3 regions of the Jilunia laotingensis genome follow, and region 3 is predicted to be linked to each of the others. Evidence: riboswitches for the same ligand, from Rfam matches in the RefSeq annotation. Region 3 holds a riboswitch; each other region holds the start of a gene.
What was found. Region 3 has a riboswitch for cobalamin ahead of H8744_RS10850 (TonB-dependent receptor). Riboswitches for the same ligand answer to the same signal wherever they lie in the genome.

Region 1 (10,509 bases), 310 kb from region 3:
TGAATAACAATAATAATCCGATTGTAAAAATTACCACAGAACAGGGCATGACCGGTGATGTTATTTCAGGAAAAGTCAATCCTCTTAACCAAGAGGATAAAGGATAAAGAAAAGGCATTAATAGCAATAGAAAAGCTAATTTTGAGTATTTTTGATTACGGTCAAACTGTGTATAACCTGTGACTAGGTCCCATATCCATGCTACAGCGAGAATTATCCAAAAGGCAGACATCACATTATTGTAACTTCTTTCAGCACAATAAATATGATAATAAACGATAGAAATCCATAGGTAAATTGCTATCAAATATAATTTCATTCCAATTTTCAGCCAGGGATATGGTCGGCGTAAAAGCATTATAGTCAATAAAATTCCAAATAATACAATGATGATTTGATAAATCCAAGTCGCTGAATTATATAAGCCAATCGTTTTCCAAAATATATTCATTTATTTTATTGTTTTATTTCTAGTTAAAGATGAAGCACGTCGGGGAAAAAGAAACATAGGTAATGTTGCTCCGACAGCTAATAGAAATACTACGGTACATGTTACCATTGTATTTGAAAAAAACATTTCCATATATTTAGTTCTTTCTATCGGTGAATTTACATTTTGTAGAAACATAATCTGAGAAAATACCATGTTATAAGCAAACTTTCCGGGAATCATAGGTAATAGTGCAGGAATGTAGAGAACTATCATTGGACTGCGAACCTTTTTTCCGAGCCATATACTACCAAATCCAATGATTAAGGCTCCTGCTAAAGATCCGGTTGCAATATCCATTTCAGTGATCGACATTAAGCAATAACGACAGGCATGGCCTACTGCAGCTAGTAAACCGATAATTCTAACAACCCTCAAAGGGGGATCTGAAATAGCTCCAAAACCAATACCTGCTACAGCTGCAAATAGTCCGTCTGAAAGAATATCTATAATTATCATAATAAACTATCCTTGACTAATAATAAAGTGAATGAAAGTCCGATAGCAATACATACTATCAGTAAGGAAGCTTGTACTAAACGTGCAAATCCTGTTAGAATATAACCTTCGACAATGTCAATGACACCATTTATTAAAGGTACCCCCGGTACGAGATAAAGAACACTTGTTGCAAGTGCTATTTCTGATGTCGTGTCGAAAATTAATGCAGTAGAAGCGCATAGTGAAGCAACCCCATAATATGGATAGTGACAAATGATTATCATACGTTTCCCAACTTAATGCACTCAAATAAAAAAATATGCTTGATGCGCCTTTCCTATTTTGATATTGTTTCCAGTTGGGATATGGTTCAAAAAATTGAAATTCAACCTAAACATAAAATAAGTAGTTGTGCCGTAAGTACACGTAAGAACATGGCCAAAGGGTATACAGTAGCATATCCGACTGCCGGTGCATCACAGGATGTAAGATCATTAGAATAGGCTAAGGCGGGTGGGTTGGTATTTGCACCGGATAATACACCTATAAGCGTGTAATAATTTAATTTACATACATAGCGCCCGATAATTCCTGTCAACAATAGTGGAATTACAGTAATGAGTACACCATAGGCAATCCATATATATCCTCCTTCATTTATTATTGTCTCAATAAATTCTTTGCCAGCTCCTAAGCCTACACAGGCAAGGAATAATGAAATTCCTATCTCTCTTACCATTAAATTTGCACTCATGGTTGTATAAGTAATCATTTTATATTGAGGACCAAAACGACTGATTAGTATAGATACGATAAGTGGACCTCCTGCCAAACCTAATTTTACCGGTTGAGGGATACCGGGAAACATGAATGGAATACTTCCCAGGATACATCCTAATGCAATACCTATAAATATAGGTATAAGGTTAGGCTGGTTCAATCGTTTCATGGAATTACCCAACACTTTTTCTGCGTGGCTTACTGCTAATTCGCTCCCTACTACGGTAACGCGATCCCCCATTTGTAATTGTAGATTGGGTGTCGCTACAAGGTCAACACCCGAACGATTTATGCGAGTAATACTTGCTCCGAAATTGTTGCGTATTTTAAGTTGTGAAAGCATTTTCCCATTTAGTTCTGGTTTTGTTATTAGGATACGACGTGAAATCAGGTTCTTATTCAGTTGTTCCCATTCCATCTCAATTTGTTTGCCGAAGAATACTGAAATGGCTTCAATATCTATCGGGTTCGAGATAATCAGAATTTTATCATGAATGTGCAGGGCTGTTTCTGAATTTACCAATTCGGTCTCTTGCTTTCCTTCGTGATAGCGGATACGTGAGATGACAAAGTTACGGTTTACCAATGGACGGATATCTTTAATTTTTTTTCCGTCAACAGCTTCATTTTTTATTTCAATTGAAACGGGGCGCACAGTTAGTTCTTGTAAATGTCCCAAACCCTTTTCAGCTTCTGCTTCTTCTTTTGAAGTATTGATATTCAGTATATATTTTAGTATCAATAAAGAAAAAATGGCACCTACTACCCCTAAAGGATATGCAACTGCATACCCCATGGCTATTTCCGGTGCATCTATGCCATTCATATCGCTATTCGCTTGTTGAGCTGCTCCCAATCCCGGGGTATTGGTAACAGCACCTGATAAAATACCGACCATTGTCGTAATGGGAGTACCTGTTGTAAAATGTAGAATTATGGTAATGACAATACTCAGAAAAATGGTTGTTATAGCCAGCATGTTTAAGGTGAATCCCCCTTTTTTAAAAGCAGAAAAGAAGCCGGGACCTACTTGTAAACCAATGGAATATACAAATAAAATCAATCCGAATTCTTTTAGAAAATGAAGTAAATGTTCATCTAAATTTAGATTAAAATGCCCGAAAACTATACCGACGAAAAGTATCCAGGTAACACCTAATGAAATACCTGCAACTTTTATTTTGCCTAATATGATACCGCAAGCAATCACTAATGACAAAATTAGTACGGAGTGAGCTACTCCACCACCCCAAAGATTGGGGAATCCTTCGAAAAGGTTTCTTAAAAGTTCCATTTTATTGAAAGTTATGATTTGTTTTATTAGTTATAAATCTTTGTTTATGGCTTGTTCATAATATCATTTAATGATATTTCCATGTAAATCCATATAAATTTCGGTTTGCTAAAAGTATCCCTGGAGAAATCACTTCTACAGGGATACACACACATCGAACCTTTATAGCGGCATATTACCGCATTTTTATCAGCTAAACATCATCTTTCTTTTTTATGCAATAAAGGTTGGATTCACTATGGTCGAAGTTCGCTTTTATTTCAATCAAACAGTCATGACAAAGACAGTCTGAATAGTGCTTCTGTATATAAGTACATGGACTTTTACCAAGATTTATAGTAGCACAATGACAGGATGAAATATCATTATGCGAACAATCAAATGTCGCACCGCAACGCGGACATACCTTTTTTATAGGCATACCTCATGTTAATTACTTAGTTAACTTATTTTTTCGTACTGTTTTTCTAATCCCACGAGCCAAAGCAGCCTTTAATGAATGGCAGGTCTTCTGACTGACTCCTAATCTTGATGCCTTCCCAATGTATAAATGTCACATCAGTGGCAAAGGTGTTTTACAAGATATTAGCAGAGTTTCACAGCAGCGTGGACTGTTCGGGATTTACACCCGATTCCCTTTTAATTCAAATCACAGAATTGTGCATCTGAAACCAATTCGTGGCAAAGATAATAGAATTTATAATAAGATGGGATAGGGAAGAAGAAAAAAGCTAAGATTATATATTTTCCTGCATCGGAAAAGTATTAAAAAATCGGATATTTCAATAGTCGCTTTAATGTTTGCTTATTTTTTAGTTTCTAAACAGTGTAGCATTTGAAACGATAGAAAGAATTGTAATCGAAAAATAGTATCGAATTCGTGAATCAGCGAGAGTTCGGTTTGTTTTTTCCTTTATAAAACCATAGATTTGTCTTTGGTAATCAATAAACTAAAATGTGTAGATTATGAGAAAAACATTACTTTATTTAATTATGGGTATCTTTGCTTGTGTAGCAAATGTACATGCAGAAAAGACGTTCACCGCGACAGGTGCCAATTCATTAGGCACGGGTATGTCACCTAACGGGAAATATGTTGTAGGGGTAAGTAGCCAGTACTTTGCATATAATATATATATGAAAAGTTATTTGTACAATGTCGAAACCGGAAGCATGGAATGGATTACGGATTATGACGAGACTGATTATGGTAAAAGCGGATCTTTTGCGGATGTCTCGAATGATGGAGTAATATCAGGTACGTTTAAAGATCCTGAATATACTATTACTGTAAGCGATTTCGACGGAGATCGCACTTTTCCTATCAATGTCGCTGCCGTCTGGAAAGATGGCATCCGTACATCCTTGGGTTTCGGCAGTTACGAACTTTCACAATTCAATTATTTTGAAGATGGGAGCTTTGCCAATGCAATATCGGGAGACGGAAAGACCGTGGTTGGAAATATAGGAATCGGGAATTCCACCTACATGTTTCCATGTAAGTGGGAGCAAGCGGACTCAGGTGCGTGGACGTTTAGCCAATTAAATCTCCCGCAGGATGCGGTAGGAGGTAAAGCCGTCGATGTGTCTACAGATGGAAGTATCATTACCGGTGTCATCTGGTTTCCGATGTATGAGGCTGCTGCTTATTGGCAAAATGGGGAATGCCATCTGATAGAAGGAGTCGGAGAGGATGTGCAATACAACGGGACTGGACAAAATAAGGCGTGTGCCGTCAGTCCGAATGGCAGATTTGTTGGATTTATTTTTGGCAATAGCGAACCAGGCGTTTATGATGTACTGCAGAAATCATATAAGAAAATTATTCCCTTCGAACCCTATCATTCTCCGGATGATCTTGCCGTTGCCGATAATGGGAATGCTGTTAGCTCGTTTGGTTATGGATCATTTTTTACCGGTGAAATCTATGAACGACCGTTCTGGTATTCTTATGAAGAGGATCGCATTCTCGGTTTTGACTATTTCATGAGTCTTTTTGCCCAGGGAGTCAAGCCCTCTTTTACATTTGCATATGAAGAGAAAACGAAAGTAACACCTTGTGCTATTTCAGCTGATGGGACCTTTATTATGGGAAATAACGACGTTGTAGTCGCCATGGGGGGAGTGCCCGAATGCTGGATGTTGCAAACAGAGTACCGTACGGTCAAAATCCCGGCTACTCCAGAAGGATTGCAGGCAAAATCACAGGAATTTAAAGAAGTAACTCTTACTTGGAACAAGGACGAGCAGGTTTATGACGGATTGGAATTAGAGTCTTATAACGTCTACTGTGGAGGAGAAAAGATTGACAACGTTGCGGCAGATGTCCTCGAACTCACTTATAGACATCGAAATGCAACTCCCGGATTTCCGGAATACTCCATTGCTAGCGTGTTCCAAGCTGCCGATGCTTCTAAGGTTGAATCGCCCAAATCCAATCCGGTGGCAGTGGCTGTTCCCGACACTTATGAATTGCCTTTCTTTGACGATTTCGATTCCCAGTCTTTAGAAACTAATTATTGGACGAAAGAACCATATTATGGTGATATGATCGACAATACATGGGGAGTTATTCCTTACTACGGAATCTATGATTATGGTCTGTATTCATCTCCCACCACTCAAGCTCCCTATTCTTCCGGGTTAATTTCGCGGCCAATGGATGCGAAGAATGAGAAACATGTCACTCTTTCTTTTGCTATCATTTATGGTTTGATCAATTCCGACAACCAACAAATGGACAAAGATTCTTTGAGCATTGATGTTTCGTCAGATAAAGGCGTGAACTGGGAAGAAGTCAAGGGAATGTCGTTCAAAGACCTTCCTCAAAGCAATTGGAGCATGCAGACTGTGGACTTGTCGAAGTGGGTTGCAGGAAAGTTATTCCAGGTAAGACTTCGTAAGCATGGACAAGGCGTAGCCCAGTATTATTACAGCATCGACCTGTTTAAAGTGGGAACCACTCCTGAAAAGGATGCTCCGGAAGGCTTGACGGGACAGATTACCGATGCAAGACAGGTGAACCTTATTTGGAAAAATTCGTTTGGAGCATACCAGTTGAATCATATCAACGAATATTATTCAATGGGATTGGCTGTGGGAAACGAAGGCAAGGAATTTATTGCGGCCAATTCATTCGATACGACAGATTTAGCTGTTTATAAAGGAAAATACATAACCTCCGTCAGTGCCTTCATTAATCATAGCTATATAGAAGATTCAAAAGATACCCATGCTTCTATTGTTATTTTCGAAGACGGAAAACTGATCCGAGAGCAACAAATGGAAGATATTAAATACAATGATTATAATACCGTACTATTGGATGAGCCTATTCCGGTGGATGGACAAAAAGAACTGAAAGTAGGGTTGAAGATATTCGATTACGATGAACGGCAGATTCCGATTGCCTATCAGACCACATCGAAATTCTTACCCGGAAAGAGCGACCTTTACTCCGAAGATGGAGGGAAGACATGGCAGAAACTGTCTGATTACTATGCAGCCATAGAAGGACAGGAGCAGAGCGGATATTGCAGTTGGGACATTACAGCTAATATTACCGATGAATCTATTTCGAGTACAACCGATATGAATCCGGATAATAACATGTTGGCTTACAATGTATTTAGAAATGGTGAGAAAATCAGTAACCAATTGTTAGACAAACGCCAATCGAGATTCACCGATACGGAAGCGATGGACGATTGTTACTATGAAGTGGTCGCGTATTATTTTGATGGCTCGGTTTCCGATGTTTCGGATCGTTTTACGATTGGCAAGCTTTCTTCTATCCGTAATCTTGATTTGAATAACGGCATAAGGATTTATCCTAATCCGGTGACAGACCGTATCAACATTACGGGCGAATTTGTCAAGGCAACTTTGCTGAATATCAATGGTCAGGTTGTAACCGCCACTTCAGAAAACGTAATACCGGTATCTTCTTTCCCTGCCGGGGTTTATTTCCTGAAAATCGAAAGCGGTGACAAGGTACAGACAGAAAAGATTATGATTGAGAAATGAGGCAGGTGATCGTTTTCAGAATATAGGTTTGGAAGAGTGTGTCAACGTTTTGGCACACTCTTTTGGTAGGTAGTATCTTCTGAAAGAAAATAAGAAAAGATATATGCTATATTTCCACGGATTATGTATTACTTTTGCCGAGACACTTCCTCTGTTCAGAGATAAGAAGCGGATAAACACTTAAGGTTTAGAAAAAGTAAAAGTCGTAAAAAAGTAATGCTGCAAAAAGGAAATCTGACACAAGGAGGAATAACCGGAACCTTGTTACGTTTTACCTTACCGATGATAGCAGGCTCGTTCCTGCAACAGTGCTATAATATAGCAGATACGTTAATTGTAGGGCAATTCATTGGTGCAGGTGCATTGGCTGCCGTAGGGTCAGCCTATACGCTGATGGTATTTCTTATATCCATAATGCTAGGCTTGTCGATGGGTAGTGGCACTGTTTTCTCCCTTCAATATGGTGCCGGGCAGATGGGAGCCTTGCACCGTAGTATCTATGTATCTTCTCTGCTTATCGGTGCGGTTACATTCTTGTTAAACTTGGCTGCTTTCCTTTGGTTGGATCCTATCCTCCGACTTCTGCAAGTGCCGCAGGATATTTATGCCATGATGTATAATTATTTATGGATTATATTCTACGGTATACCCTTTACTTTTATTTATAATTTTTATGCGGCTCTGTTGCGTGCTGTTGGTGATGCGGTGACGCCACTTTGGTTTCTGGCGGTTTCTGTCGTATTGAATATCGGTTTGGATTTGTTTTTCATTCTGCGATTGGGGTGGGGGATAGAAGGGGCTGCCATTGCAACGGTCGTTGCCCAAGGTGTATCTGCTTTAGGGATTATGGGATATACTTATATAAGATGCCCTGAACTTAGGTTGCATAGGGAGGATTTACGTTTTGACCGTAAATGTTTGAAAGAGATCACCTCCTTTTCCACTTTGACTTGTGTTCAGCAGTCTGTCATGAATTTCGGGATTCTGATGGTGCAAGGATTGGTGAATAGTTTCGGGACGGTAGTCATGGCTGCTTTTGCTGCTGCCATTAAAATAGACTCCTTCGCCTATATGCCGGTACAGGAATTTGGAAATGCCTTTTCAACTTTTATTGCCCAGAATTATGGGGCAAAACGATATGACCGCATTCGTAAGGGAGTACGTAGTGCTTTTATTACGGTAGTTATTTTTTCCCTCATCATTTCTGTTTTGGTATTTTTATTCGCAAAGCCACTCATGTTGATTTTTGTCCGTTCGTATGAAACTGATATATTGAGTGTCGGGATCGACTATCTGCGTATTGAAGGTTCTTTTTATTGCGGCATCGGTATTTTATTCCTGTTATATGGATATTACCGGGCTATCCGGATGCCGGGTATGTCAGTGATTCTCACGGTAGTGTCATTAGGTATTCGTGTAGTGCTTTCCTATTGGCTTGCCAGCATCCCGTCCATCGGTGTCAACGGCATTTGGTGGTCAATTCCTATCGGCTGGTTTTTTGCAGATCTCATAGGGATAGTCTATTACAAGTATCGTCGGGGGATTGAAAAACGGATATAAGTATATTGACTTTACATTTTCAGTTTATAATTAAAAAGTAAGAGCCTGGCATTGCGCAGGCTCTTATTAAATGAGAAAAATTAATAGTTCTTTCCACTTTAGAGAACTTTATTTTGGAACATCTATGTTGTTCATGTAGAGAACTACCTTGGATTTTAATTAAAAAATTATTTTAGAGGGGAACCAGAATTCACCAGAGTAATCAATGGTTTGTATAGGAGTTTCTTGTTTGCCATTTACAACCAGTATTTGATTATTCATGTAATGATCGCCCCAACCGTCTTCAGTAAATGTGGCATAAACATTTCCTTTTTTCGGGTCAACGGACAATCCGGCACCATAAAAAGAGTAGTTATCCGGTGCGGTTACTATTTTGGTTAAATCACCGGATGCGATATCATACTTATAAGCTTCTTTAGAGTTCCAGCCATCTTTTTTTACAAAATAGATAGCATTTTCCGAAATTGAAGAGCAAAGGCAAGTAGGAGTATACGCCATGCTGTTATAGTTTACACTGAAACCTTCCGGAAGGGCAATTTCTGAAACGGTTAATGTATTCGGATCTATTTTTATTAGTTTATCCATATTGGCCGCCCATATGTTACCATCTTTGGATTGAGTGAATCCTGTAACGGCATCTGTTAATTCTTTTTCAAAAGATAGGTCAATTGCATTATAAGATAAAATCTTATCGTCAGAGATTATCAGTACGTGGTTTCCTGATTTATATACGTCTTTTGTCCTTCCTGTGCCTTCGATGGTTTCACCTAAAGCAAGTGGATTCAAATTTACTTTAAATGCACCGTTTGTAGAGGTTAAGATAGCAGTGTTGTCATTGATGATACAAAAATCATTGCTTTGTCCATTTGTTCCTAATAATTCTTCCCCTTCGATAGCGGCAACATGACTGAAATCTTCTAGATTTATTTCTGTTAAGTATGGAGATTCTTTAGATACTACGTACATTTTATTATTATAAATTGTTGCAGTAGTGCTTGTATTCCCTAAGGTTTTTCCCGAATTATTTGTCCGGTAAATGTTATTAAACCATTGTTTATTTTTATAGTAGCAGATAGAACCTTTACTGCCCATTTTCCCTTCATTGATCACATAAAATCCATTCTCATATTTATGGATTATGGTAGGTTCTTTGCCATTATCTTCATCATCGCTACATGAAGTGAATACCGGCAATGCCATTAATGCAATTAAGCACAATTTTCCGAATAATAAACTTAGTCTTTTCATTTTTCTTAATTTACTTGTAATTTTGATTATTGATAATTGATTCATTATTTATTGTAATGTAAATCTTCAATAGCCTGTAGTTCCGTTGAGGCTTCCCCTAACCATCCGCAATCCTGATTGACGGCAGTATAGATCTTCACGAAATCTATTCCGTCCAGATGTACGGGATTGCCGTTTTTATCTACCGCCCAATCGATCTTGAACTGTGAGTATTCCGTATCGTTCGGATGGTTGTCCGCATATCCGTAAGGATAGCAATAACCCACCCAATGTTCGGGCATGTCCGGACGCGGTTCATTTACAGCATTGTCTGCCAGACGACTTCCTTTGAATGTCATTTCACTTTTCGTAATCCATTCCGGATAGTAGGATTCTTGTGTATTGAATTCATTGCGTTTTACATATCCTTCGCTTCCCTGATTGTCCGACCAACGAATGTCATTTCCGGGTTGCTCCGGACGGTAATAGGTTATTTCATAATCACGGGTCGTTGCAAGAGAGTTATATTCACTTCCGGCAAGTTCGTACCATTCATCGTCTGGGAGTCCGTTTCCGTTCGTATCCTTAGAAACCAGTACAATGCCCGGTTCTGAATTCCCACCCGGTTTATCAAGGAAAGTACCATACATGTCGTAATAGGCATTGCCGTATATCTTTAAATCATATTCAC
Region 2 (10,509 bases), 810 kb from region 3:
GTCTGGATTGCCGTGCCCCATGAATAATACGATGTTCTTTTTATCTGCCAATTCCTTCTGGTAATCATCGTACAAGTACTGAGCCACTTTTTCCACATCCTCGTCATCGCTTAATAAGTTCGGGCTTTTCAACACTTTCACATGGGGGAACTTTTCGATCATGAATTTCTTTTTCACGTCCGTACCCATCAGACTAGCATACTCTTCACCCGGGATCACATGCAATGACTGTACGGCTACTCTCTCATAACCGGCTTTGCCCAATGCTTCCAACCAATAGTCAGGCTCAACGCGGTCGATGCCGGTGGATTCATACACACGGTTCACGCAGGTACGTGAGGTAAAGGATAAATAAATATCGGCAACACTGCCGTATTTATCTTTAAAATCTTTCTCAATGGCTTCGTATGTTTTAACCGATTCCTCATACGTACTTCCAAAAGTACACAGCAAGATTGCCGTGTTTTTTGTTTTGCTATCACGAGCCAGGGCTTCTACCGGGTTGGTAGTGTTGTCTTCATCGTCATCACCGCAGGAGGTAAATCCTGCACTTGTGGCGAGCATCATGGCTGCCATCAGGTAATACTTCATTTGTTTCATACTTCAATTGTTTAATAATAGGGTTATTTGGAATTGTTTTGAAATTTCACAGTGACGGAAGCGTAGTAAGTACGTCCGGGGGTGGTAGAACCGTGATTCCATCCGAAAGGTGTCCGGTCGACGTAATTGAAAATATTATCTATGCCGGCATTTATGTTCAGTTTCCATTTTTTAGTGTTCAGTACGGAATGTGATGTGTTGATGCGCCAGGTTTGATAGCCGTCACCATTTCCGTCGGTCAGATAATAACGGGTTGATTGATACTTTCCGTAAATGCTTACATCCAGTTGGTAGAGTTTCCAACCGTGCCCCCAGTTGGCTTTCCAAGTAGCGTTGTGCTTGGATGAACCGTTTATGGGAACATATTTCATGTAATTGGCATCACTGGGATCGCCTGCGTACTGCGCTTGTGCATCTACATAGCTGTAGCTTCCGCTGACGGTCAGTGACGGCAGTATTTGATAGCTTAAATCGACATCTGCCCCGAAGGAACGTGCCTTTGCCAGATTTTTATACTGTTTGGCTTCCTGCACTTCTAGGAATTTATCTTCGGCAGGTATGGGGATAGGGGTCAATTCGATCATATCCTTTATCCGGTTGTAATATCCGGTCACGCTCATCCGGAATTTCGGAAGATTGTATTCCACACTTACGGCACCATAGTTGGATGTCTGTGGTTTCAGGTCTTTGTTGCCATAATATGATTTGAGTTTATTCATCATATTTCCCACATAATTGTAGTACAGTTCTTTCAGGGTAGGAGCCTTGAAGCCGTAGGAGTAAGTGCCTCGCAGATTGAAGTCCCCCAATTTGTATAAAGCGGATACTTTGGGAGTCAGCTTGGCACCGAACTCTTTGTGATAAACGGCACGTACACCAGCGGTGACGTTGAAGCGTTCGGTAAAGTCCCATTCGTCTTGCGCGTATACGGAACTGGTAAAGACGCTGGCATCTTCCGATTCGATACGGTGGGGGGCTTTCAGGAAATCATGTTTGTGTTCCAAACCTACGCTCAGGATATTTTTCTCCGTCAGATAGAACACTCCTTTCACGAGTGCCAGTACCTGTTGCTGCTGAGTTTGCAAAATGCGATCACCCGGGTAGTGGGTGATTCGCCTTCCTGTTTCCTTGTCGAAATCATCGGTGATCTCACGGGCGGTATAATCGTAATAATATTGATAACGGTCGTATGAAACCTCAGCGCTCAGGTAATTGTATCCTGAAAGATTGTAACGGGCGTTGGCTCCATAGCTTTGATTGCGGTAAAAGTAGTCGTTCAATGCATATTTGTAGGCTCCTCTCAAGCGGTACATATTCTTTTGATAATAGGAGGCATCAGCTCCTAATGTCAGTTTCTTGTTCACCTTGTAAGTCAACTCCTCACGCAGATTGAAATTGGTGTTCCGGTTTACGGTTCGGGTGACGGTTCCTTCGCGGAGTTCATAATGGTAATACTCGAGGTCTGTATTGCGCCAACCGTCCGTATGTTTTACGCTGAAACTAGTGTTTGAATTCCACTTCTTATTTTTAAATCCGATCTGATTGTATTGGTTGACATCTCCGTAACTTCCTATGCGCGTGTTGTTGGATGCGCTGAATTTGTCTTTGTTCTTTTTGGTAATGATGTTGATGACTCCGGCTATGGCATCCGATCCGTAGAGCGAGGAGGCGGCACCTTTCACTATTTCGATCCGTTCGATATTGGCTACATTGATGAGGTTCAGATCGTTTTGCCCGCCATTGTCACCATTGATGCGGCGTCCGTTGATGAGGATAAGGATGTAGTCGTTGTTGAGTCCGTTCAGCTGGATGTTGCTTCCCATATCATTGCTGTTGAAACTGAGGGAAGCGCAAAGCCCGCCCAACAGATCATCAATGCTTCGTCCCTGGTAGTTGTCGAGTGCTTTGCCCGTAATGACTTCGGTCTGTACGGGAGCGTCTTTAAGGTAATGTTCGGTTCCAGTACCTGTTACAACCACTTCACCAAGTGAAACGGACAGTTCTTTGTCTTTATTAAGTATGCTTTGCGCACAAAGCGATTCTGTTCCCATCAATAAGAGAACGGGTAATAGATATTTCATCGGATGCTTCATTTTATTCATATACTAAAATGAAACAGAGAAAATCCCTCAAGAGGAGAGGCCACAGAAAATTTGCGGATACAAAGCGCAATTTGGTATGGACACAACTTCTGTTCCTGGAAGTCCCGTGTTTCGGTTTAATGACTTAGCAGGTCTTCTGGCTCTCCTCTGATTGGAAACCTTCCCGTCTCATTTACTGAAACAGTGGCATTGATCATCCAATCAACTTCATGAGGATTACAGCTGCAGGTACAGCTCCGGTTTCGCACCGGATTCCCTTTCACCGAACTATGTGATAGTCCGGTTACTAAATCCGGGACAAAGGTAGGAAGAATAATGAGAAATACAACAGAAGTTAATAATAAATTATTTTAGTTTTGATGGGAAGGGGTGTTTTGAATTAAGAAAGATAAAGATACCGAATATTCCCAAAGGATGTATATCTTTGTCCTGACTAAACACTACCCAATGCAGAATAGAGTTATACCCCAGTTTTTGATTGCCGCACCGACTTCGGGTTGCGGTAAGACTACGGTTGCCCGTGGAATTATGGCAGTCTTGGCACAAAGAGGCATGAAGGTGCAGCCCTTCAAGTGCGGTCCCGATTACATCGATACGAAATTTCACACCTCTGTTTGTAACGGTCGGGCATCGGTTAATCTGGATACATTTATGGCATCAGGAAGTCATGTGCGCGAGCTGTATGCACACTATGGTTCCGATGCGGATGTCTGTGTCTTGGAAGGGATGATGGGGATGTTCGATGGTTATGACCGTTCGCGTGGATCGAGTGCTGAGATAGCGGGACTGTTGGATTTGCCCGTTATATTGGTGGTAGATGCTCGTTCTTCCGCCTATTCTGTTGCAGCACTGATCAATGGTTATGATACGTTCGATCCGAGGGTGCATCTGGCGGGAGTTCTATTTAATAAGGTGGGTTCTGCAAGCCATGCCGCAATACTTCGGGAAGCGTGTGCGGATACCGGAGTAGAGTGCTTCGGTTGTATCCCTAAGGATGATAGCTTGGATGTCAATGAAAGGTATTTGGGATTGGATGTCAGGGAGGACAAACTCGAATCTAAAGATAAGCTGCATCTGGAAACCATTATCCGTGAAAACATAGATTTCGACGCATTGTTGCAGAAGTGTACCTGCCCGTTCACTCCTTGGAATGGGAATGATGGGAAGATCGCTTTTCAAGAGAGTACGAACTGGAATATTGTGGTAGCCCGTAACAAAGAATCCTTTACTTTTATTTATCAGGAACATTTGGATATATTGCAAGGCATGGGCCGTGTGACTTTTATCGATCCGGAGTCGGATCATGAAATTCCCCAGGAAACCGATCTTTTATATCTGCCGGGGGGATATCCCGAAAAAAACATGGAAGTACTTTGCAAGAATCATGCCCTGTTGAAGTCTGTTGCTGATTATGCGGAGAGCGGTGGAAGGATACTTGGCGAGTGCGGTGGAATGATATATCTTTCGAATACCGTCCGGCAACGCGGTTCGCAGATGCGGATGACGGGTGTATTGCCTATCGATATCGATGCGGAAAATTGTAAACTGAAGTTGGGTTATCGTCAGTTTGAGTACAACGGACAGTTGCTTCGCGGACATGAATTCCATTATACACAGATGGCTCAAACTGCATTATCATCTGTTGTCCAAGTATATAGTGCCAAAGGCAGACCGGTGGATACGCCCATTTTCCGGTATAAGAATGTGATAGCGAGCTATACCCATCTCTATTGGGGTGAGATTGATCTATTAAAACTTTTTGGGGAATAAAACGAATTGAAGTACAATACGAATTGTGAAATATGAAACGAATCTATACACGAACGGGAGACTGCGGATATACGGGAATTCACGGGGGTGAACGGGTAGAAAAAGACGATATACGTATCGAAGCTAATGGGACGCTTGATGAACTGAATGCCATCATCGGTATTGTCCGTTCACTTCTTTCCGCGGAGCATGAATGGCAAAAGATGCTGCATACGCTTCAACGGGAATTGATGGTGGTGATGAGCCGCGTGGCTACCCCGTCGGCTTTGCGGGGACAAAATCCCAATTCATATTCGTTCGACCTTGTTGCTTATTGCGAGGACGAAATGGATCGGATGACCCGGCAGCTTACGGATAACGACTACTTCCTTCTTCCCGGTGGAACACCTGTTGCCGCGCAATTACAATTTGCACGTACCGTAGCGCGCCGTGCGGAACGGAGACTTTGGACTTTGAACCGGATGGATCCGGTGGAAGAGGAGGTTTTGAAGTTTATAAACCGCCTGTCGGACTTATTCTTCGTTATGGCACGCTATGACCTGCAACAACAGGAGTGGCCGGAAGATCGTTGGCAGGCTTTTGCTTATAAACGGAAGAGGGTGGAGTAAGTGAAATTACTCCAAATCCTTCTTTACGATTTCGTCCATCTCTTTCAGGCGTTTCTCACGCTCTTCAGGAGAAAGCTTCTTTATGTCTTCCTGTGTATCGTCGATGGTTTCGGACACATCACTACTCCAATCTCCAAACATATCCTTTGCAGGATGGTCATTCGGGAATAGATTTTCTTCGGCTATCGGTACATTTCTGTTTACAACATCATCCATATTCTTTCAGTTTTAATTGGTTTACGCTATTATATACAACTGCCGGGGCGTATAGTTTGCCCGGTTAATGAAGTTTATTGTTTGTTTATATTTTCCTCAGGTATATTCTTGTCACCGGTTAAGAGCCTCCGTGCAGAAGCAGCCAGTTTCAGCCTATATACCCACACTGCCAACAGGAAGTAGACGATGGTCTGTACCCACAACGTGATATACTCCGGCCGGATGTCAGCCATGCTTGCATCCATCGAGTTTATTTTCACAAAGGCAAGTGTACCGGGTGCGGCAGGTATCACATAGTGCGCGGCACGCCAATACCATGGCATCAGTTCCAGGGGATAAGAGACACCGGAAAGGAAAATCAGCCCGACAGAGAAAAAGGCGATCATCAGTAAAGGAGCTTCCGAATCGGTGAACCACCGCGAGACGGCAAGTCCGAAAAAGCTGGTAGCCAACAAGTAGGGGATGAGCATGATGAAGATGTCAAGTCCGCTGCCGATATTGGGGATGCTGAAAAAGTGAGGGAGCAATCCCAGTAGGAATAAAGCGAAGATGGCATATAGCCCTATGTAGACAAATGTTTTGCCGGCAACGAGGCGCATGGCAGTGCCCCATTGCCCTTTGGTACCGGCATATTGGCGGAGGCTTCCGTCTTGATATTCGTCTCCCGTCAGCATGCCGATTACCATGAGCAATGTCTGAAAGATAATGACCATCATCACGGCAGGGATCAGGTAAGATCCATAACCTTCGGTGACATTGTAAAGCGGTGTACCGGACACGTTGATCGGCTTGGCCATGGCGATAGCCAACAGACCTTGCGGTGGCAGAAAGAGGGCACCGTCCGGGCGGTAGGCATCGTTTACGGCAAGCATCACCCGCGATGAGGCTTCTTGCAGAGCCTCAAAATACAGAAAAGCATCTGTCGTGGCATAGAGCGAGAATACAGCTTCCTCTCCCTGAAACACCCGTTTCTCAAAATCATAGGGAATGTATATGATGCCTTGCACATCACCTTCTTTCATCCACTCCTTTGCCTCCCGGTAATCCTCTGCTTGGGCATAGACACTGATCTGTGGCGTTGCATTGAGCCAGCGGATGAACTGGCGGCTCAGGCTGCTGCGGGAATTATCGACTACGGCTACCGGAGCATCCGTCACGATATTAGGTGCATACATGTAATTGTAGAGCAACCCGTACACGAAAATACCGCCCATCAGCACCAATAATACAGCGTAACTGGTACTGATGGCACGGAATTCGCGAGCGATGATGAGCGATATTTGCGAGAGTTTATTAGTGGATATTTTCATACTTATGACTGATTATAGCTCGTTTCAGATGTGGAAGCATCGCCAGTGCCAGCAAAGGGAAGATACAAAGTATCACTGCCGAAGGCCAGACGTGGATGAATCCGCCACCGGAGTAGAGCATGGTTTGTACTAATTCCGTAAAGTGGCGTACCGGGAAGAGGTACGAGGCATCACGTACCAGCGGATACATGTTGGGTACGGGGAAGGTAACGCCCGAAAGCGTGGCTCCCAACGAACCGATCATCGAAACGATGCTGATGATTATTGCCACTGCCGGAAAGAGTGAAAAGATAAACAATGCCAACGATTGTGTGGCGATGACAAAGAGTACGGACATGCCGTTCATCAACAACCAACTTCCGTGGAATGGAATGTGAAGGATACCGAACATGACATAATTGCCCAGGATAGCCATCAAGCTGAATATGACGGTGTAGGGTAGGAACTTGCCGAGTATGGCAGTGACCATGTTTCCTCGTGCCGTTGACAACCAGTCATCTCCGGTGCGGAATTTTATCTCGCTACCTACGGCATAGACCATGACAAGAAGGACAATCACCTGAAACAGAACAAAAAAGAAAGGCTGGCTCAGATAAACCGAATAGTCCAGTGAAGGATTGTATATCGGGTGGTTGTTGGCTTGTATGGGCAGTAGGAATGTCTCTATCTGATTCTCGTTCACCCCCAATGCCACTGCTTGCATGGCAATAGGCGAGAGTGCCACCGGAGCCAATGCCGTCTCAAAAGCTGCCATCAGTTCGCCTCCCACGGAGAGCAAAGCATAATGGTAATAATAGGAGAGCGTGGCATCTTTTCCTGTCACGGCATCCTGCTCAAAACGGGGAGGAATGGAAAGGTATCCGTAAATCTCCTTGCGTTGCACGGCTTCGCGGGCGGCAGCTTCGTTGACGAAATGCCGGGTCACTTTGAAGGTCGGTACGGCAGAAATGTTCCGTGCAATGTTTCTGGAAGTCGCTGTGTTGTCCTGATCGACAATACCGATCGGGATGTTCTCCATTTGTCCGTTGCCGAAGATGGTGGCCATGAAGAAGATGGTGAATAACGGCAGGACAATGCAGACACCAAAGTACAGGCGACGTGAAGTCATCCGCGTCCACTCTCGGAGGAGAACAGCGCGGAAAGGTGAATAACGGGTATCTGGTTGTGAAGTATAGTTCATTTCTTATTCCTCCAATGTCAGCAATACCGACATGCCGGGGCGTAACCCGTCAACCGTTGTCGTGGGACGTGCGTGTATCTCGAAGGTCTGTAAGTCGTAACTGCCTGTTTGCTTTGTTGACTTCCACGTGGCAAAGCTACCTAGCGGACTGATATAGTAAATTTCGAACTCCACCCCTTTCTTGGCAATGGCAGGTACATCGGCTTTGAACTTTCCGCCCATGCTGAAATGTGGCATCAGGTCTTCGCGGACGTTAAGCACAGCGTGTACGTCGCTCATCACTACGAGGTTCATGATCGGGGTTCCCGGGGCAACCAGTTCCCCCCGTTTCGGGAAGATGGTGGCTATTTGCCCGTCTTCGGGTGCCGTCAGCCGAGAATCGACAAGCAGGGAGGTGACTTCTTCCACCGTGCTGCGTGCGGCATTGACCATGCTGCGAGCCGATTCCTTATCTTCTATCTGCGCACCATCCACCGCCATCTGGTACTGTTCGTGGGCAGCGCGTTCGGCTGCGACTGCCGATTTATAAAGCGCCTCGACTTCATCTTTTCTTTGTGAAGTGACAACACTGTCTCTATATAAGGTAAGGATGCGGTTGTAGGTGGTTTGTGCCAATGACAAGTCACTCTTGGTTTTGTTCCAGAGTTGCTGTGCGGTAGCAATGATTTGACGGCGCGTACCGGCATCGATCTTTTTGTTTTGCTGCACCGCCACTTGTTCCAGCGCGTCGAGTTGACGGTATTTCGCCTCCACTGTCGGGCTGTTGATCACTACTAGCGTATCGCCTTGTTTCACCCATTCGCCTTCTTTCACCAGAAAGGTGTCGATGCGTCCAGGCAGTTTTCCGCTGATCCGTATTTCGGTCGCCTCGGCTTGTCCCTGCAGGACGAGCGGTTGTTTCCTCATGAGTATCATGCCGATGGCGGTAAACAGCACGACGGCAATAAGTACTACGACAAAGGCGATACTTAGACTTTTTCTATTCTGTTCCATTATTTGTAAGGTTTAAGATTTTGTTATTGCTTGTTGTTCATAACTGCTGAACTGTTCCGGAGTGCCGCACAGAGCTAGCAGATTCATCAATGCCACGTCATATTCGTAGTAAGCTGCCAGCCGCAGTACCTTCACTTTTGCCAGCATCGTTTCGGCATCTACTACCTCCGTCGATGTGGCCATCCCTTCTGCGAACGCTTTTTTCCGCATCCGTACCAGCTCTTCACTCAATTCGATGGTGGTATTCAGTGCCCGCACGTTGTCCTGGGCTTTTTGCATCTGGCTGTAGAGCTTGTCCACGCCTACGGCAAGATCATCTTTTGCCTTTGCTTGCCCCAGTGCTAGCGTTTGGCTGGTCAGTTTGGACTGGCGGATGCGTTTCTCCCTTTCCAACCCGTCGAACAGATTCCATGTGAAACCTACTCCGATCATCGTTCTCGGCACAAGATTGCTCTGGATGCCATGCGAGTAAAGAGTTTGTTTGCCGAACAGGGCAATGTTGGGCATATAGCCACTCCGGTCTATTTTTAACTGTTGCCTTGACATGTGTTCTTGCAAGTTCAGTTGATTGACCAGGTAATTGCTGGTGTTCATTGCAAGGATGAACTCCATTTTCGGTGGAATCGAGTCGTTGATGAACAGAGGGGAGGAGGGAGCGATGTCCATGCTTTCCCCTTCGCGGTTCAATAAGGTCTTCAAGGCGTTTTGCACAACGGCCTCTTCTTTCCGTGCCGCTTCAAGTTCCCGTTTGGCTTCGTCCCTGTTGACTTGTGCAAAAAGGCGTGCCGCTTTGTCTATCATTCCGGTAGCTTCCAGTTTGACGGCATTCTCATAATGTTTTTCCAATCCGCGGTAAGCCTCTTCGCGTACCGCCACAATTTCCCGGGCAAGCCGTAGCCCGTAATAACTTTCTGCCAGCAAGGTTCGTTGCGTGGCATCCACTTGTGCCCGGCTTTCGCGGGCGAGGTCTACCATCGTGTTTCCTATCTTGGTGGCATGGAAACGTTTACCACCGGAGAAGAGTACCCATTCGGCAGTCAGATCCACCGTTGTCAGGTTGCGTGGGGCCAGCGGAAAGACCAGCGTGTTTGCTCCGATCTGGTCGAGTATGCCGCTGATGATCTTGTCATCCGGAATGATGCTGTGTACAAAGTCTTTTGCAGGATCGGTAAATTCCGACAAGGGTTGCTTCACCTCGATCTTCTCGGAAAGATGCACAAAGGCACCCGTGGATTGCAAGCTCGGATACCAGAAGGCATTCAGCTTTCCACGTTCGCTTTTGGCGATCTCGATGCCCTTATCTGCAATTTTCAGGCTTTGGTTGCCGTCATGCAGTAGATTGAGTGCCTGGTCAAAGCTCAGATTTTCCTGTGCTGCCACCGGGACGATCGAGGCTACCGACAGCACAAAAAAGAGGATTCGTTGGTTTAGGTTCATATTCAGTTATTCGTTTATTTCGTCAGATTGTAACAGATAAAAAAGAGGATTGTTCAGTTAGGCGAATGTTGCGGGGTGAAAGGCCGGAGGGTATTCCCCGTAGAGGTCAGTCCGCTAGGGTGATAGGACGGAGAGGCTTCCTTTGGAAGGTAGCTTGTTAAACATGGGGGTGTCTCACTGCGAAACATGGGGATGTCTGACTGCGAGACATGGGGGTGTCTCACTGCGAAACACCCCCATGTTTAACATGCTTCCATCGTGAGCTAAGGTCTCTAGGTTTATAACTTCTGTTG
Region 3 (10,509 bases):
TATCGGTGAATTCTTTTACTTCAGGTGCATACTTGTCGGGGAAGATGAAGAGCGCAGGAAACCAATACCTTTGTATCGGCTCGAACTCCTGAAGTATATTTCCGGCATTATCCATTTGATATACCCAATAGTCCTGACGGTTGTTGTCAAGATAGAGCGCTCCGTAAATCTTATCGTCCAAAGGATTGATTCGTATACCGGCTCCATAAAAGAAACGTTCATCTTTACTGCTATCATAGATTTGAGTGAAAGTATCCGAATCGATGTCGTATTCATACATTTTTGATGTGGTGAACCAACTCCATTTATCTTCGTTGAATGTGAAATAAAGTACATTCCGGTGAGTGCTTGCACAGAGAGAACCGGCAGTCCAGGCATACCAGGTCTGGTTGAGTCCACCTACAGTGATAGGTACGGCTCTTGTTTCGAATGTGGAAGGATCTATTCTCAGCAATTCTTTCCCTTCCCAGCATTCTCCGCTTGCTCCCATTTCTCCGTATGGATAATCTTGATAGTCCATATTGGTATTTCGTCCTACCCAAATATTTCCGTCTTTGCTTTGTACCATTGTACAGAAACATCCTTCAATCGTTTTTATGATCTTGTCGGTTTCCGGATCGATGACAAGTACGCCTTTATCTTGCTGGATGGCAAATACATAGTCGGATGTGCGCAACATCATACCAATCTGGTTTTGATAAAGCGGTCCAATACCGTCCGAATTGACTTCATCTCCGGTGATCAGCGGGTTTTCTGTTCCTTCTATTTGTTTGACGATATCATAGGTCTCTAGGTTAAGTATATAAATACCATTTGAAGATCCGACATATCCTTTCTTTTCATTCACTCCTACGAACCCGCGGCCATCGGCAATAGATTTTCCCTCTTTATTGGTCATGATGACAGGAATTCTTTTTTTGATCTCCATTGTGCGTGCATCGGCAACGACGATTCTACCTCCTTCCCGTCCTCTCTCTCCTCCATCTTGATCTTGCTTGGAGATAATGTAAATGTTGTCGCCATAGATGGCTCCGAATTGTGCCGTGCATCCTAAGGACTGTCCGGCATTTGCTTCATTGTTTTGAATGATGTAGTATTCAAAAGGATCGACATCATTCTCCGGTCGTAAAAAATTGATGGTACTGTTGTTGTGTCCGAACCAATCTTCATTTAACATAAAGACTCCGTCCGTATAGGTCGTTTGAGCCTGCATTCCGGCAGAAACCGTCAATAAGGCTACTGTTTGGCAAAAGCGTAATATTCTTCCATTCATAAGCATTTATTTTTATGGATTAGGTGTAAAGTTTGTTATATCTTTTACATGCAGATCTTCTGCACGGCTGATCTCGGTAGAGGTCTCCCCAAGCCAGCCGCATTGCTGGTTGACTCCGGTATATACTCGTATGAAGTCTACTCCCGGCAGATAAACAGGATTTCCTTCACGGTCTACTGCCCAGTCGATATCGAAACTGATTTTATCTTCTTTATCGTTCGGATGATTGTCTACATATCCCCAGTCGTAAGCATATAATACATAGAAGGAACCTTTTCCACCGCTTTCGTCAACCGCATTGTTGTTAAGTTTCGTTCCGGTGAAGGTCAGATTGTCTTCTTGTATCCACTTTGGATAATAATCTTGAAAATGATAGGCGTTTTTTGATATATATCCTATTTCACCAGAATTTGTTTCCCATTGGATATAAGTATTATCCGTGATTGGTGTACCCTCTTCGGGCGTTGGGATTTTATCCGGTGATGGTTTATGATAAGTAATCTGATAATTATGTCTGGTTTCGGGCTTATAATATTCGCTTCCGGCCAGTTCATACCATTCATCATCGGGTAGCCCGTTTTGGTTAAGGTCTATGGATACCATTACGATACCCGGTTCACAGCTACCACCTGATTCGGGCGCATCCGGGTTGGGGTTTGCCTCTGCATAAAAAGCATTGGCGAGTATTTTGAAATCTTTCTTTCCGGGAACATTTGCTACCGTATGATCGAATCCGAAAGTGATGTATCCTCCGTAACCTCCGAGCGAAACCAGTATGTCATTGGTTCCCTTTATGCTGTTTTCTGCTTTTTCTCGCATGTCTTCAGCACTGTTTCCTGTTTCGTAAGGGGGGATGGTGTTGATAAATTGTCCTGGTGCCGGACAGTATTCATATACTTTGGTAATATAGCGGCTATAAGCTATATTTTCTTCTTCAACCGTGATGTGTACGTTGTGTTCAACGGGGTTTTGCTCGTTGATGATGTTAAGCCGCAGATAATATTCGCCCGGTGTGATACCTACGAAAATGAAATCGCGATCGGTCGTCACAAGGGAATCATTGCCATTACGATCTTTCATATTCCAAGTGTATCTCTTTCCTGTAAATTCAGGATGAAGGATAAGACTTTTCATACGGTCGATTCTGTATTGACTATCGATTCCGAGGCTTACCATGGGTATGTCTTTTTGGCATCCCGTCAATAGAAGGGCGGTAATCAGACTGGTAAAAGTTGTTCTTAGTTTCTTCATGATATAGCTCTTCTTAGTTTCTCAATTGTTAAAAAAGACCATGTGGGCGGGGATGTCACCTGTACGGACACTCCATTTCTTTATTCCATAGCGGTCATAGCAATGTAGTATTCCACTTGAAACGTAGTTTCTGGCATCTGTAACGTAGATGTCTCCTGTACGTGGATGTACCATGATGCCGTAGGGTATCATGATGGAATTTTCTGATCCGTCGTTGATGAAATGGTTGGTGACGAGTTTCTCTGTCTTGACATTGAGAATACCGTAAGTGACAGTGTTCTGTTCCGTCTGTTTATTCCATTCCACACTGTAGAAATAGAGCGAATCTCCTTGAATGTACATTTCCGAGCAGGGGATATCGAATGTATCTTTTACTACCATTTCTTTTGAGTTCTTGTCTTTCCTGTCGAGTACATACAGGCGGGAAGGGATATTTTTGTAATCACCTCTTGAAGTAACCCACAGTTTGCCGTATCTATCTTTCCGAATGCGGTGTAGGTTAATGCCTACTGGAATTTGCTGAATTTGTTTCAGGCCGTATGTCTCGATCACGGAAACCGTATTGTCATAGTTTGGTGCCCGGTATCCACCGGAATTGGCTACATAGATGTATTCTCCGAGAATTTCCAATTCATCCGGTTGATAGCCGACTGTTACCTTCCGGGTGATTTTGAGGGAAGTTGTGTCAACCTCATAAACGGCACCTAATTGCGCATTGGGGTCGATAGCGACCGGCCCTACATAAGCCGATACGTAAGCTTTCCCTTTGGCAAAGCGAATGTAGCGGCAATTGGGGATATCTACTTGCCCGATTCGTTGGCAAGTGCGTGCGTCCATTACTTCTACCTTATGCGAGCAGTTGATGACGGCATAGAGTTTATCACCATAAATTTGTATGTCGTTGCCTACATCACCCAATTCCTTGATTACTGTCGGGTTGCGTTCGGCATAAATGTTGCGTACATAATATGCGTTCCGGAAGTCCAGGTAATCAATCGATGATTTGTTACTACCCATATTGGCTTCGTTGAGCAGATACATACCTGCGGGAGTAGCTTCCCAATCGATGTCGAATGGCAAAGGCACATATTCTGAAGGTACTACTAACTCAATTTCTCTACATGAGACAACGGTCAATAGAGTAAAGAGAAGAGAGTATGTTATAAATTTATAGGTTTTCATCTCAGATTTCAACAGTTATTCCAAAGCGGTAATTGCGTAGCGGCATCGGATAATTCAATATGACATCATAGTCCTGACTGAATACATTATTAATCTCTGCCGTGAGCCGCAGGTTTATTTTTCTCAGTTTGATTTCTTTCATCAAAGTCATATCACTGGTATACCAGGGTTGGGTATGGTTGTAGATAATATTCTCTTGTTGGTTATAGCGTTCGCCCACATAGATATAGCTATAATTCAGTGTCCAGCTATTCCATGATAAGGAGAGGATTACAGATCCGCTGTGCCAGGGGATGTAAGGGATCTGATCCCGGTAGTAATTGTCTCCTTGATTGGTGCCGTCGGTTGTTTTAGGATTGGTCACATCGATTGCTTCCTGATAGGTGTATTGCAATTTAGTCGTTAGTTGCCATCCATAGGGAAATGCCCAGTTGAAGGCAGCTGAAGCATCTATTCCACGAATATCGACTTTTCCTAAATTGATCGTTGTCCAACGAAACTGCGGACCTTGTGGGAAAGAGATGATTTTATTTCTGACATCATTGAAATATACGTCTACTCCGATGTGCATATCTCTGAATAACTTGTTATTACGGGTGCGATCGTATGCAATGCCGACGTTATACTGAGTGGTAGTTTCCGGTTTCAGAGCCGGATTGCCCATGTCGGTATAATACAAGTCATTGAAGGTCGGTAACCGGTAGGCCGACTTATAGAAAGCTCTGAATATCAGTTCTTGCCGTTTAAACGGTTGGTAAGAGAAGAAGATACCGGGAACGAGTTTGCTCTTATTGGGAGCCGAATCCCGTTCACGTTTTTCTTCATTGACAAAATTACCCAGTAGGCTGGCCTGTACTTTCAACCTGTCTGCTACTGTAAATGCTGTAGCCAATGATAACCAGTGCGTTCCTCTTGTCGCTTGATTGCTAGGGTGTTCTTTGTCATGATCATCTGTGACATTGTACCCGTCGAAATCGTTCCATTGGAAATCATAGGCCAATGAAACATCCCAAGCGGGAGATATCGAATACTTATTAGACCATGAAAAATAAAATTCCTTTTGTTTGTAAATATCGTCAGCTAGCTTAATGCTTGGATCGTTGTTGTTATAGTGAGTGTAATCGAAAGCATATTTCATATTGATACGTGTACTGAGTTTAGGAAGAAGATCATATTCAACTCCTCCTTGAATGAAAGAATTGCGGTCCCACAATCGTTCCGAACGTTTCCATACATTGTTGACGATAGCTCCCGGTATTCCCCGTTCCGAAGTATAGTGATAGGCAAATGCATTCCATTTACCTTTCTCGAATACTCCATATAATCCGGCATCAATTCGCATGGCATCGATGTCGCTATTGTGGCGTACAGCGGTGGTGTCATATTTTAAGTTTCCTTCCACATCCACTCGGCGATAACGAAACTTATAATCTCCAGCTGACCCGATCCACTCGGCACTCATGCAAGTGCTGATCTTTTCGCTTAACTTATATTCGTAGAGTAGGGCAGGATTGAGGAATCCATAAGAACCAGCCTTTGCTTTCACTAACATGTTGGTGTTCTTGTTTCCTTCAAACTTGGGTCTGCGTGTCGTCAGATAGATGCTGCCCGATGAACCGAACTCTTTGGCAGATTGGAATATTTCGCTCTTTTGTCCGTTGTAAAGCGAGATTTCTTCAATGTTATCAAGTGAAAATTTACCTAGGTCGATTTGTCCGTTTTGAGCATTTCCCAATTGAATGCCGTTGTAGAATACACCCATATGATTGGTACCCATACTGCGGATATTGACTGTTTTAAGTCCGGCTACGCCTCCGTAGTCTTTTATTTGTAGTCCCGAGAAGTAACGGATGGCATCCGCTACAGAGAAACTGTTGAGCTTTTTAAGTTCTTCTCCCTTCAACACTTGTGCCGGGATGACTTGCTTATAAGTTTTTGCCTTAATGACGACTTCGTCCAGCCTTTGGATGCTATCCAGCTTACTTTGTGCCCCCATAGGCAAAAGCATGCTGCATACCCCAACCAGACAGAGGAGCCGCCTGAATGTAGTTTTCCCCATTAATATTTCTATTTGATAGTTGTTTTATCCACCAAATAGCTTCAAAGAGTACCAATATGTATGAATAACCTTTTCCGCAACACAGTGTATTGTTTGCGGATTAACGGATTCATAGCTCGTCCTCGAAAGCTATTGAACGTATTGCATGGCAGGTCTTCTGACTTATTTCTGTAACAAGCGCCTTCCCAATCGACTTAAATGTCTTTCAGTGGCATCGAGTGTGTGCTTGCTACGTTTTGATGAAACTTACAGCAACGGGACTGTTCAGGATTTTCACCTGATTCCCTTTTAATCATTTCTTCCGTATGCCTGGAGGAAATGAACCAATGCGCTGCAAAATTATAAAATAGTTTGGATATAAAGTGAAAAAAGATATATTTCTTTTCTGATCAAGTTTCATAATATGTCGATAGGATAGGTTAGGGATAGCTGTTTTTAACTAAATACTCGCAAATCCCAAGCGTATAGAAATCTCATGTGGAAGATGGGTATACATAAAAAATACTTAAGGTATAAATGCTTATGCAACCTTAAGTATTTTCTTTTTATGAGTGTGTCAGTGAATAAATGGTTATTTTACATAGACTTTTCCACGAACTCCCTGTTGATCTCCGGAACTAAATAGATAGAAGTACACTCCTTGCGCAATGTTGTTTATTGTGGCTTGATTATTTTCATTAGTTACGGTTATTATCCGATATAGGCTGCCATCCTCGGAATAGATGTTTAGTCGGTTGAATATATTGGTTCTATCCCAATTGAAAGAGAGTTTCCCTTTTTCAGGACACTGAACTTTAACGGATAAATTGTCCGATTTGTTCACTTGTATTCCGGTAGTTTTATAGCAAGTGCCTTCTTCGCTTTGATACACCAATTCACCATTTTCTGCGTGGTAACATAAAAGTTTGCTTTCAGTATTGTTGGTAAAATATGGATTGAACTTGCCAATCCCGTAGGACAAGCTACCGATACTTTCTACCATAGTTCCGAAATAAGAAGGTTCTAAATGAAAGCATTTCCGCTTTACGTCATCCCCATTCGGCAAGATGGTATCGGTTATTGCAACCACAGTTGCTGTTGCATCCTTTTTGGAGTCTCCTGTATAGAAAGTGAATTTGTCACCTACGTTCAGGTTGAAGTCAAACCAAAGATATTCCTTGTTGGTATGTTCGTTATAAACGTAAAATTGGTTTCCTGCACCTTCCCGCATATAATAGGCTAATTTCATGTCGGACAAATCTTCATTCCTGCTACTCCAGATTTCATAGTAGTACGTTTCATTAATCATTTTGCTGTTTTTTATGATAGAAGTGACCGTGGTTCCTTCCGATGGGTTTGTGGCAGATGGCGACCATACTGCCCATTTCTTACCACCATATAACAATCTTTTAGTCAGAATTTTGTGGAAGCAGGTGTTATCTTCATCCATATAAAGAGTCTTTTCCGCATCATGGCAGCATAAGAGTTTGCTGTTTGTACCTGTGCATCCTACGCACAATGCCCCTATGCCGAATCTCAGCGATCCAATACCTTCTATCCACACTTCTTCAACTCCTCCAACGTTGCCATCACCGTAATAACGACCGACATCCATATACTTCCGGGATATGCCGTCTCCTTGCGGCAAAATGGTATCTCCCGCTGCTATTATGCACAATTCCATTCTATCGGATTTTGGATGATTAAATATATCACCTTTCTTTAGATTAAAATCCATATATAGATATTCCTCTTCCGTATCCGGTTCATACCAATAGACTTTTCTATCAGCCTCCCGAAGATAGTATCCACTAAATGTCAAGTCCGAAAGATCCTCCTTCCATGATTCAAAAACTTTCCAATAAGTTAGACCATTGATCTCAACAGAACCTTGTATTACGTTTGTGATTGTCAGTTCGGTTTCAATGTCATATTTCCATATTAATTTAGCCCACTGTTTGCCCTCATAGAACCAAGGTTCGGATGATTGGCACCATGCTCCCAGGAAAGGAAACAGGCATAGAATTGATAATAGTACCTTTTTCATATTTATAGGTTTTACATATAATTTGGACTCTGATGATTAAACTCATTTAATTATCATTATTTTATTTGATGGGGAAGGTGCTTTCATAATGAATTGTTCTTATGGAATCCACCTTCATTTGTGCGAAACAGACTAAACAGCCAAATAGAGTGACTAAAAATAAAATGTGCTTTTTCATTGCAAATACGTTTTTAATTATACTTCGGCTAACTATATCATTTAAGAGTATGCTCTTGAATTGGATCTATCAAATATACGTTTAAGTATTTACTTATACCTCTATTTGTTAATTTTCTCAAAGGTAGATATACTTTTTGATGAAGGCAAATATTTATCTGCTTTTTTTTCAGATAATTATCTCTACTCTATAATGATTTTGGATTTTTGCTATTGTTAATATTTGTGTATCCATTCATCTCTTAAGTTCTGGAATTGACATGGATAAGGAGTTGAATATGTTTTTCCTTTTTTATAGTAACGATTGAATATATATAGCAATATGCTCTTGTTTTTTCTCTATTGCTAACCGAGGTCTTTTATAAATTCATCACAATATTACTCCCGAAGGTCATTTCTAGGGTTAAGAAGTAATGAAAAGGAGATAAAATCACTATAAATGACGGATGAAATAGCTATAACGAATGGATGGAATAGCCATTCCCAACAGATGAAATACGGATAGCCAACGGATAGAGTAACAATTTCCATCAAATGCTATAATATTTTCCAGTAAATTAAGGCTGATTTTATCTTATCGGCTTCATCTTTTCTCCTTTTTTTCTCTATTTGCCCTCTTTGGATGAAGCTGTCTTTTTTGATAGAATGAAATGAGAACTTTGAAAATAATGTATCGTTTTGAACAAACGAGGGGATAAGCGATGTGCTGGGTCGCTTATTGTCTTATTTTACTTGCAATTTGAAAAATCCTAATTGCTGTATATTGCGTTTCTTTGAATCATATGTGTCCTTGGCCCGAAAGATTGCACTGAATGACATATGGAAATTACTTTTTGCCAAAATGACAATTTGTTCGGGGCTTTTAGGCATCCGGGAGGTTTCCTTTTTTCTCTTTTGCCATTTTTTGAAATATAGAAGGAGTGATTCCGATATGCTTTTTAAATAATAAGATGAAGTTGGCATGTGATTTATATCCGACACTCTGTGCAATGGCTTGGATGGTGTAATTACCGTACTGTTCGATGTTCAATAGGCGTTTTTGGGCTTCACGGATTCGATATTCATTGATGAATGAACGAAAATTCTGGCAATAAGTATCATTGATCACTTGTGAGATATATCGCGAATTATAACCTGTCAAATCAGCAAGCCGTTCGATGTTGAAGTCGCAATCACAAATAATTTCGGTATTTGTCATCACTTGCTCGACTGCTGATAAGATGTTTTCTTTTTGTTCTTTGGTCAGTTTATCTACCGAATATTGTTTTGGATTCTCAACTGATTCCTCTTTTGGATTTAAGGCTGGGGGAAGTGTGCCGGATGGGGGAGTAGCCGGTTGGTTATGCAATTGGGAAGAAACGGTTGCCAGTTCCTCTTTCAGGTTTTCAACCTTTTTTTCAAGGATTTTACGTCGTTCGGTATTGGTTTCTGCTGATTTCAGAATTTCATTGTTGCGTACAAACAGAGCTTGGTAAGCTTGATTGAGTCTCCGCTTTTGCAGATAGAGTAAAACAAGCATAATTATGAATAACACTAAGCTGCCGGAGACGATTATTAAAACTTTAGACTGCAATTTGATTCGTATGTCTTTTTCCTCGGATTCTGCATTTAGTCGATTGATCTTCCGATAAGTTTTTTCGGTCTCGTACATCAGTTGCGCATCTTTGATACGATTTATTTTACCTTCTTCAAATAATGAATCGGAAAGTACCAGATAACGATTACCATAGAATATGGCTTTCTCCCGGTCTCCTTTCTTCTTATATAATTCGTTTAACTTTTTTAGCGATTCACGTTGCATATAAGCCGGGGTTTCTGGGTTTTCGATTGACTTCTGCCAATAATAAATCGCAGAATCTCGCTGTGAATCACCATACAATTCGGCCAAGTAACCATAGGCTGAGCTTAGAAAAGAAGCATTCAACCGGTGTTGGATGGCGTAATTGGCTGTTTGTTTCAAACTTTGTATGGCATCGTTAGTCTTTTTCTCTTCCCGGAGAATCAACCCTTTATTGAGATAACAAAAATAATCGATGATGGAATCTCTGTTTACAAGTTCGCACATCTTTCGATAGTATAGTTTGGCTTCATCTACCTTGTGAAGACTATTGTATACTCCTACAATGTTGATCAATAGCGATTTATAATTTTTCTCATCCTTCAACTTTTCTGCATATTTCATACCTTTCTTATAGTATTCCACTCCCTGCATATGATCGTTCCATGAGCAATATATTTTCCCTATATTATTGTATATTTGTGGGAACAGGTCTTCAAAGTCGTTTTCTTCAGCGATCTTGGTTGCAGTTATAAAGGAATCGAATGATTCGGTATAATATCCTTTCTTGAAATAGATATCACCTAATTGAATACAAGCTTGTGCGCAGATGTATTTGTCCGACGATTCGAGTTTGGGAGAGTGTCGTTTCGCTATCAATATGTAGAATCCCATGGCTGTATCGACATGCGTATGTTGAAGGTAGGAAGTGGCTCTTGAGTAAAGTGAGGATATGGGGATTTGAGCCAGTGAGTCGCGATCGA

Region 1: another riboswitch for cobalamin. It lies ahead of H8744_RS18895 (cysteine-rich CWC family protein); the one in region 3 lies ahead of H8744_RS10850 (TonB-dependent receptor).
Region 2: another riboswitch for cobalamin. It lies ahead of H8744_RS14145 (TonB-dependent receptor plug domain-containing protein); the one in region 3 lies ahead of H8744_RS10850 (TonB-dependent receptor).

The regions. Positions count from the first base shown of each region.
Region 1 covers NZ_JACRTF010000001.1:3,169,877-3,180,385, forward strand. The annotation lists gene H8744_RS12070 (DUF6064 family protein) at 1-451, opposite strand, end outside; gene H8744_RS12075 (threonine/serine exporter family protein) at 452-949, opposite strand; partial or broken gene H8744_RS12080 (threonine/serine exporter family protein) at 946-1,182, opposite strand; gene H8744_RS12085 (putative transporter) at 1,317-3,005, opposite strand; gene H8744_RS18895 (cysteine-rich CWC family protein) at 3,199-3,426, opposite strand; cobalamin riboswitch at 3,490-3,696, opposite strand; gene H8744_RS12090 (T9SS type A sorting domain-containing protein) at 3,972-7,031, shown strand; gene H8744_RS12095 (MATE family efflux transporter) at 7,248-8,591, shown strand; gene H8744_RS12100 (DUF5074 domain-containing protein) at 8,751-9,839, opposite strand; gene H8744_RS12105 (YncE family protein) at 9,884-10,509, opposite strand, start outside.
Region 2 covers NZ_JACRTF010000001.1:3,662,554-3,673,062, forward strand. The annotation lists gene H8744_RS14140 (sirohydrochlorin cobaltochelatase) at 1-600, opposite strand, end outside; gene H8744_RS14145 (TonB-dependent receptor plug domain-containing protein) at 624-2,681, opposite strand; cobalamin riboswitch at 2,812-3,008, opposite strand; gene H8744_RS14150 (cobyrinic acid a,c-diamide synthase CobB) at 3,150-4,472, shown strand; gene H8744_RS14155 (cob(I)yrinic acid a,c-diamide adenosyltransferase) at 4,505-5,080, shown strand; gene H8744_RS14160 (hypothetical protein) at 5,087-5,296, opposite strand; gene H8744_RS14165 (ABC transporter permease) at 5,371-6,606, opposite strand; gene H8744_RS14170 (ABC transporter permease) at 6,590-7,786, opposite strand; gene H8744_RS14175 (HlyD family secretion protein) at 7,790-8,779, opposite strand; gene H8744_RS14180 (TolC family protein) at 8,792-10,216, opposite strand.
Region 3 covers NZ_JACRTF010000001.1:2,857,262-2,867,770, forward strand. The annotation lists gene H8744_RS10835 (DUF5074 domain-containing protein) at 1-1,273, opposite strand, end outside; gene H8744_RS10840 (hypothetical protein) at 1,286-2,524, opposite strand; gene H8744_RS10845 (YncE family protein) at 2,546-3,706, opposite strand; gene H8744_RS10850 (TonB-dependent receptor) at 3,708-5,765, opposite strand; cobalamin riboswitch at 5,896-6,109, opposite strand; gene H8744_RS10855 (hypothetical protein) at 6,337-7,791, opposite strand; gene H8744_RS10860 (helix-turn-helix transcriptional regulator) at 8,831-10,509, opposite strand, start outside.